Regions from separate parts of the Rhizobium sp. AN73 genome, predicted to be linked through region 2. Evidence: riboswitches for the same ligand, from Rfam matches in the RefSeq annotation. Region 2 holds a riboswitch; the other holds the start of a gene.

Region 1 (4,141 bases), 630 kb from region 2:
CATCTGCGCGGCGGCAAGCGCGCTTGCGGGCACGGGCGTCCTTGATGACGTCGCCCATACCGGTAATTCGCTGACCTCGCACAAGGCCTATCCGGCCTATCGTGGCGAAGCGCTTTATCGCGACCAGCCGAAGGCGGTGATCGATGGCGGCATCGTCACGGCACCCGGCAGTGCACCGGTCAGTTTCGCAGCGGAAATTCTGAAAAGCCTCGGCCTCTTTGGTCCGGAAGCCGAGGCTGAACTTGGAATTTTCGCGGCGGAACACCGGTAAGGCTCACCGCCCGTCAAGTACGCGACAGACACGGGGCGCTGGCTCACCGCCCTCACCCGCAATTGCCCGGCGGATATCGCGGCTGTTGAGATGCAGGTTGCGACCGGCGGGCAAGGCCGAGCGTTTTATCTTCGCAAGTGCCGCAGCCGTAAAGGCGGCCTCGTGATCTCGAAAATAGGCGAGCGCCGCTTCCCGGTCGGGGTTTGCGCCAAGAACTGCCTTGAAGGCAAGGCGGTGCACGGCGCAGAAGGCGCCGTGACCGGGAACGGCAAAACGCAGCGCATCGAGTTCGTCACTCCATTCGGCTGCGTCCTGCATGGATTTAAGCCGACTGGAAACGCTTCAGGAAAAACGCACTCAATGTTCCGAGCAAGGCCCAGAAAACAAAGCTGGTCACGGTGGCGGCAACGATAAACTGACGCTCCAGCGGCAGCGGTGCCAGCGCGTGTTCGCCTTCCGGCGGCAGGGGCGCACCCACGACATGCGGGGCAACAATCAACACCAGCGCCAGTACGATGGCCCAGGGTTCGCGGCGAAACGCGATGAGCGCAATGCCGCCCGCGGTTGCGACAACCGTCGAAAGCCACCAGATTTGCCGTGCCTCAAGGGCGGCGGCCGGGCTTCCCGGCAGTTCCGGTGGCAGGCCGATCATCGGTGCGAGCATGACGGCGGCAAAACCGGCCACGCCCCACAGAAGACCTTCGCGCCAGCCGGCATTGGTGCCACGCAGCGAGATGAGGCCAGTCAGCACCAGCGCGTAACCGATCGCGGTCAGAACATTGGCAGCCAAGGTATAGGCGGTGCGCTCAAAACCATCGGCCGGAGCCCAGGCTTCCTCATTGTGCTCATGGGCGGGAACCGCAGCGGCATCCGCGCCGGTCGTGGCTGGAGCATCATGGCTGTGAGGCGCTTCACCGCCGGCATTTTCATAGGTTTCCGCCTTGAGGATCAGCGGTGTGGTGCCGAATGCCTGCATGGCCGAGACGGCAAGGCCACCGACGATACCGACGAGAACGGCGGTAAAAACGATATTACGAAAAAACGACATGCCTCACCCCTCAATGGCAGGGAAAAGCATTGGCATGACGTGTGTCATGCGCGGCATTGTGAACGGCTTCCACATGCGAAAAGCCGACAAAACCGACGACGAACAGGCCAAGCATGATCGCTGTCAGCGATTGTGCAAAGCTGCCCGTTTTGGCTGAAACGGCAGCATTTGCCGTATTCTGGTTGATGGACATGGTGACCCCTCTCCCGGCGCGACCCCGCGCCTTTAGACGCGGCGGAACGGCAAAAGCCGGACAGCCGCATGCGATACACTTCACCACGGGGATACGAGACTGACACAGGGAAGCAGCGTCGCCACCCTGAAATTCCGCTCTTCCGGACACCCCGCCGGCATGGACATTTCCGTGATGGCAGGTCTCCTGGCTTGCGGGTCAAAACCTGAAACACCTTCCCGGCATCGCCCTCGCCCAGATCCGGCGAGACAGCTTACCAGTGGCACTTCGCTTCAGGCTCTCCGCTCACAGTTGCGGGGGCAGCCACGAATGAGGATTTCTCCCTATCGTGTTCCCTTTTCACCTTCCGGAACGCCCGGAAGGAACCATCACAGGATTGTTATCCGTCGGGTGGGTGCGGGAGTCAATGGCGACGGCGCGTCCGACACCTCACGACGCTACCCTCTCGGCGTCATCCTCGGGTCAAGCCCGAGGATGACGGAGGAGAGGTATCACGCCCTACCGCGACGGTATCGCCTTCAGATAGGCGGCAATCGCGTTACGGTCGTCGGCGCTCAGATGCGCCATGTTCTGCTGCACCTTGACCATGGAGCCGCCGACGCTGTCGAATTCCGGGGTGAAGCCGGTTTCAAGATAGTTGGCAATATCGGCCGTCGCCCAGCTTCCGATACTTTTGGAACCGGGGGTAATATCGGGAATGCGGCCCTCGCCTTCCGGGTTGGGGCCACCGGCCAGCCATTTGCCTTCCAGAAAACCACCGAGTGCATTGCGCGGCGTGTGGCATTCGCCGCAATGGCCCGGCCCTTCCACCAGATATTGGCCGCGCAGCAATTCGGCATTGGCATCGGCAAGTTCAACACGGGGTGGCCCGGACGTATCGAAATAGAGGAACTTCCAGCCGCCCAGCGCCATTCGCATGTTGAAAGGGAACGGCAGCTCGTGATCCGGCGCGTCATTCTGGCTGGCGGGCAGAACGCGCAGATAACCGAAGAGGTCGTTGATGTCCTTCTGCGTCATGCGGGCATAGGAGGCATAGGGGAAAGACGGGTACAGATGTTCGCCGTTCCTGCCGACGCCGCGTGTCATCGCATCCCCGAATTCCGCCAGCGTCCAGCTGCCGATGCCATGCTGCGGATCGGAAGAAATATTGGGCACATGGAAGGTGCCGAAGGGGCTTTTCAGCGCCTGCCCGCCCGAAAGCGTCAGCAGCGCATCGCCCTTGGCATCAGGCGCCGCATGGCAGCTTGCGCAGCCGCCCGCCCAGAACAGCGTTTCGCCATTGGCCAGATCCGGTTCGCCAAGGCTTACCCAATGGCTCGGCGCCTGACGCACGGGTGCCGTGACCCAGGCAAAAATGCCGAAACCGGCAATCGCCGCCATCGCGACCCCGCCCGCGAGCTTCGTCCAAATGGAGGACATGACCCCTCTCCCCATGCTCACCTGATGAGATCAGGTGTCTTTTCAGCTCTAGAGCCGCATCCTGTTTAAACGGAAACGTTCAGTCTGCTCTATCTCTTTGTTTTTGCACATTTTCCTGACGAAAAACCGCTACGCGCTTTTGACGGAAATGCTCAAAAAAACGCCGCCGGGAAGCGGCGTTTCGAAGTTCAAGGATCACTTCTTCAGACGATAGGTCTGGTGGCAGGTGCCGCAATCGGCTCCCAGCGTCTTCATGGCGGTGGCGACACCGGCCTGATCGGCAGGGAGACCGGCCAGAACCGTATCCGCATCCGCGCCGAGCTTGGCGGCCTTGGCCTTGAAGTCCTCGAAATTTTCCCAGATGGCGGGTGCCGCAGCACTGCCGGTCTCGCTGCCTTGCGGAAACTGGTCGGGGAAAGCCTTGGCATTGGTGCTGATGGTTGTCACGGCAGCCTTGACGACTTCGGCGTCGTAAGGCTTCTCGCCCTTGGAGATAGCGGCGAGCGCACCCATGGAGCCGCCGATCTGCTTCATCATGCCTTCACGTTTTTCGACTTCGCCGGCAGCGTAGACCGCTCCGGCGCAAAGACAGCCGAAAAGCATGGCCGCCGCGATGGTTTTCAGTTTCATACATTCTCTCCTTGATTCCGGCGGGCGCCGGGCGCTTGACGCAACGGCGGGAGGATGCCCTTTCCGCTTGGCGAAAAGAAGTCACATTGCGGTGAATTTTTCCGTGAAAACAGAAGTCTAGGGCAGCGAACCGAAAAGACCGCCGCACTTTTCGGATCACCCGGCGCTCAAACAAAACCTGGAGTGGCAGGACCTCTTCCATCTCATCTTGCGCGGCGCTAGGACAAGGCTTCCCAGAGCGTCAGCAGGGCTGCGGCAATCAGCATGCAACCGGCGGCGCGGCCGATGAAAATCGTTGCGGCGGGCGACGAAACCAGCCACGCCCGGCTTTTATCCGCCGTCAGCGCCACCGCGCCATAGACCGTGAACTGGGTGACCGCCACCATCGCGCCCATCACCAGCCCCTGCATCCAGATCGGGCCATAGGCGGGTTTGAGGAATTGCGGATAGATCGCCATCATGAAAAGATAGGCTTTCGGATTGGAAAGGCAGGTCAGCACCGCCCGCCAGAACGCCTTTCGGACCGAGGCACTCGCCTCTGCCTCATCGCCATTCACCACGATTGCGCTGCGCATCAGGC
Region 2 (4,141 bases):
TGACGATATACGGGCTGGCCGGGCTATTCCTGCTGAAGGCGGCGGCCAGCGCCATTTCCATCGGCTCGAATTTCCGCGGCGGCCTGTTCTTCGCCTCGCTGTTCATGGGGTCGCTGATCGGCAAGATTTTCGCGCTCTGCGCGCCCTATATCGGTTACGGCTCGACATCACCGATTGTTTACGCCGTGGTCGGCATGAGCGCCTTTGCCGCCGCCATTATCGGCGGTCCACTGACGATGACGTTTCTGGCGCTGGAACTGACGGGGGACTTCCAGATCACGGCTCTGGTACTTGCCGCCGTGATCACGACGTCATTGGTGGTGCGCACGACCTTCGGTTACTCCTTCGCGACCTGGCGTTTTCACCTCAGGGGCGAAAGCATTCGCAGCGCCCATGATATCGGCTGGATACGCGACCTGACGGTGGGCAAGATGATGCGCGCCGATATTCGCAAGGCCAATGTCAGCATGGGTCTTCCGGCCTTCAAGGAGAAGTTTCCGCTCGGTTCGACGCAACGGGTGATCATGACCCATGATGACGGGCGTTATGCCGGTATCGTCCTTGTACCCGAAATCTACGCCGACCCGATGGATCGCGATCCCTCAACGATCAGCCTCGAAACCTATCTGCACTACAAGAACGACATATTGCTGCCGGCAATGAATGCGCGCCAGGCAGCGGCAGCCTTCGATGCAGCGGAGAGCGAAGCACTGGTCGTTGTCAACGACAAGATCGAGAACCGCCCGGTTGGCCTGCTCACCGAGAGCCATACGCTGAGGCGCTATAGCGAAGAACTCGAGCAGAGACGCCGGGAGGCGTCCGGCGAGCTATAAATTACATTAGAAAATTCTATTTATATATTGATATAAAATAACTTTATTATGAGTCACGTTCCTTTATGTGGTTGGCCTCTGCGTCAGGGAAGACGGTGCGTGAACCGACGTGGCATCACATCGTAAAGCTGAGGCTTGACTGGTGATGTGCGCTATGTATACGTTACTTTATAACATAACAGTCACGCAAACGAAGAGGTCTTTCATATCGAAGTTGAACTACCCGTGCAGGCGGTTGACAGCGACCGGCGGCAGTGTAGGTTCGCTCCGTCATGGTTCTTCCGCCACCCGGTGGAAGCTAAGAGGAATCCGGTGAAAACCCGGAGCTGTCCCGCAACTGTAAGCGGTGAGCCGATCGCCCACGATGTCACTGGCAGCAATGCCGGGAAGACGGGCGAGGTGGCTTTGACCCGCAAGCCAGGAGACCTGCCTGACAAATTGTAATTCCGTGGTCGGGGGGTGCCATGGGGATGATGGCTGTTCCGGCATTCCGCTGGAGGCCCGTCATTTTCGTTGCCGCCTCGTGAATGAGGCATTGTGACAACCGAAACCGAACCAACCAATCGAGAGCCATCCGCGCCCGACGCCGTGCTGCTTGTCGCCAAATCGGCGTTTGCGGCAGCACCGCATCAGGACATGCGGCGTCTGGCAGCGCTTACCGGCCAGCTGCGCGGAGCGAAAATCGTTCGTTTCGCGTTCACCGAGCAAGGCACGCCGTCTTTGCGTGAAGCGCTGTTCGAGCTTATCGAGGAGGATGTCGGCGATGTCCTCCTCGTGCCGCTGATGCTGCCCTTGGAGCCGAGCTTTCACAACTGGCTGATCAAAACCCTGAAACGATGGCGGGCGGCGGATTCGCGCCCGTGGCCATCGCTTTCAATAGCGGCCAACCCCACCTCCAGCGCCCTGATGGTACGTCTTCTCGAAGACCTCGCCGAAACGGCGCAGGCGCTTGATCTTTCATCCTCAGTGCGTCCGGCGGGCGAGGGGTCGCTGGTGCCTGCGCAGAAACGCCGCGTTCTCGTCTGTCAGGGCGGCCCGTGTAATTCGGCGGGTGCGGATGTGATCTGGGGTCATCTGCGCAACCAGCAGGAACGACAGAAGCTCAGGGTAACCGGCGACGGCACCATGACGGCCAAATCGACCTGTCTCGGCCCCTGCAACCTTGCGCCGGTCATGCAGGTCTTTCCCGAAGGCACCTATTACGGCGGTGTTACCGAGGAAGCTGTCGATCGCATCGTTGCCGAACACCTGCTTGGCGGGTGTGTCGTCGACGATTTTGCCTATCACCCGACCGGCCGCAAACAGCGGCTGCGCAATCTATCTGAATAGCATGAGAGGAAACATAATGTCGGCAAAGAGCTTTTCGCGTCTGGCGGCAGCCGGGCTTGCGGCTTTCATCACGGGAGCGGCAGCCAATGCCCTCGCCACCGAACCATTGCGCGTTGGCGCCACCTACATCACGAGCGGCCTTGATCCGGCAAAGGGCTCGAACGGCTGGGCTCTCGTCAGTCACGGCGTGGGTGAAAACCTCTTTACCGTCGACAAGGATGGCAGGCTTGTGCCTGATCTTGCCGATAAAGCCGAACGTACCGGCGATTTGACCTGGACCGTGATGCTGAAACCGGACCGCGCCTTTTCCGATGGTTCTCCGGTAACGGCAGCAGCGCTTGCTGCCGGTTTCGAGCATACTTTCGCAACCAACAAGGCGGCGCTCGCGACGGGTGGAAAGCTGGACTTTAAAGCGGCCGACGCGCTGACGCTCAACATCACCACGGAGAAGCCTGTTTCCTTCCTGCAGGCGCTGTTTGCGGAGTGGCCGCTGGTTGCCTATACGCCTGCCGCCGATGGCAAGGCTCTTTTCACCGGGCCGTATCAGATCGCGGATTTCAAGGCGGATACGTCGCTTAAACTGGCGCCGAATACGCATTTTACCGATGCAGGTTCCCGGTCTCCTGTCGATTTCCGCAGGTTCGGCGACGCGCAGAGCATAACCCTTGCGCTGGAAGCGGGCGAACTGGACCTCGCCTTCGGACTACCTTCGGAGGTCGTGAAGCGGCTGGAGGCCAATCCGGACCTGACGATCAAGTCCTTCCCGGTTGGTTATCAATATCTCGCCTTCTTCAATACGAAACGGACGATTACCACCGACATCAAAGTGCGCGAGGCGCTGGACCTGACTTTCGACCGCAAGGAACTGGCTGCCGCGATCAACGGCGGTGAGCCGGCAACCGGCGCTTATGCAGCCTACTTCCCCTTTGCCGGAAAGCAGCCCCGGCCGACAGACATTAAAAAAGCCGAAGTGCTTCTTGATGAGGCGGGATGGGTCAAGGACGGGGCAGGGAACCGCGCAAAGGATGGCGTGCCGCTACGCCTGCTCGCCATCACCTATCCGCAGCGCCCCGATCTCGTGACCATGCTGCCTGTGGTGAAGGCGCAGCTCGCCCGGGTCGGCATCCAGCTTGACACGAAGGTCGTTGAAAACATTCAGGATGTGGCGGCCGCCGGCGAATTCGATATCGCACTCTGGGCGCAACACACCGCGCCCAATGGCGATCCGGCCTTCTTCCTCAACTCCATGCTGCGCAGCGGCGCTTCGCTCAACTATGCGAAATATGCTTCTGCGGATTTCGATGCCATCCTCGACCGCTTTGCCACGGCTGGTGAGGCTAATGAGCGGGCCGCAATCGCTCTCGATGCGCAGGCAAAACTGTTCACGGACGTTCCGGCCTCCTTCCTGGTTTCGCCGGTCTGGTATGTCGGTCTTTCGAAACGGCTCCAGAATTACGAACCCTGGGGCTCGGACTATTACGTCCTGCGAGCCGACATTGGCGAGGCCAAGTAAGTTCTGATGCAATTGTTCCGGTTCGGCATACGCTCGGTGTTGGCAATGCTTGCGCTTTCGCTCGCATCCTTCACGCTTATTGCCCTGATGCCCGCCGATCCGGTGCAAATTGCCATCAGGGTCTGGAACTTGACGGCCACGAGTGAAACCGTGGCCGCGCTCCGGGAAGAATGGGGCCTCGATCGGCCCCTTTTTCTGCGCTATCTGCATTGGCTTGCGGATTTTGTAAGCGGTGACTGGGGGCGGTCCTTCCGCACCGGCGAACCCGTTTTTGCGGAGTTCCGCGAGCGTCTTCCCATCTCGCTCATGCTCGGCCTTTCCGGCATGCTCATCGCCATCGCTGTCGCTGTGCCGATCGGCTTCTTTGCGGCGGCGCGACCAAGTGGAATTTTTGACCGGGCCAGCCGCGCGTTTTCAGTTTTCGTCCAGGCAGTGCCCGGCTTCTGGCTCGGGCTCGTTTTGCTCT

The links. A riboswitch is a leader RNA that binds a small molecule or an ion and turns the genes downstream of it on or off. The one in region 2 is predicted to bind cobalamin.
Region 1: another riboswitch for cobalamin. It lies ahead of RBH10_RS18475 (CbtB domain-containing protein); the one in region 2 lies ahead of RBH10_RS15335 ((2Fe-2S) ferredoxin domain-containing protein).

What each region holds. Positions count from the first base shown of each region.
Region 1 covers NZ_JARWME010000002.1:1,726,541-1,730,681, forward strand. The annotation lists gene RBH10_RS18460 (type 1 glutamine amidotransferase family protein) at 1-271, shown strand, start outside; gene RBH10_RS18465 (hypothetical protein) at 275-589, opposite strand; gene RBH10_RS18470 (CbtA family protein) at 594-1,319, opposite strand; gene RBH10_RS18475 (CbtB domain-containing protein) at 1,330-1,512, opposite strand; cobalamin riboswitch at 1,671-1,897, opposite strand; gene RBH10_RS18480 (cytochrome c) at 2,011-2,931, opposite strand; gene RBH10_RS18485 (cytochrome c) at 3,127-3,561, opposite strand; gene RBH10_RS18490 (LysE family translocator) at 3,780-4,141, opposite strand, start outside.
Region 2 covers NZ_JARWME010000002.1:1,091,691-1,095,831, forward strand. The annotation lists gene RBH10_RS15330 (chloride channel protein) at 1-833, shown strand, start outside; cobalamin riboswitch at 1,090-1,282, shown strand; gene RBH10_RS15335 ((2Fe-2S) ferredoxin domain-containing protein) at 1,371-2,162, shown strand; gene RBH10_RS15340 (ABC transporter substrate-binding protein) at 2,179-3,675, shown strand; gene RBH10_RS15345 (ABC transporter permease) at 3,682-4,141, shown strand, end outside.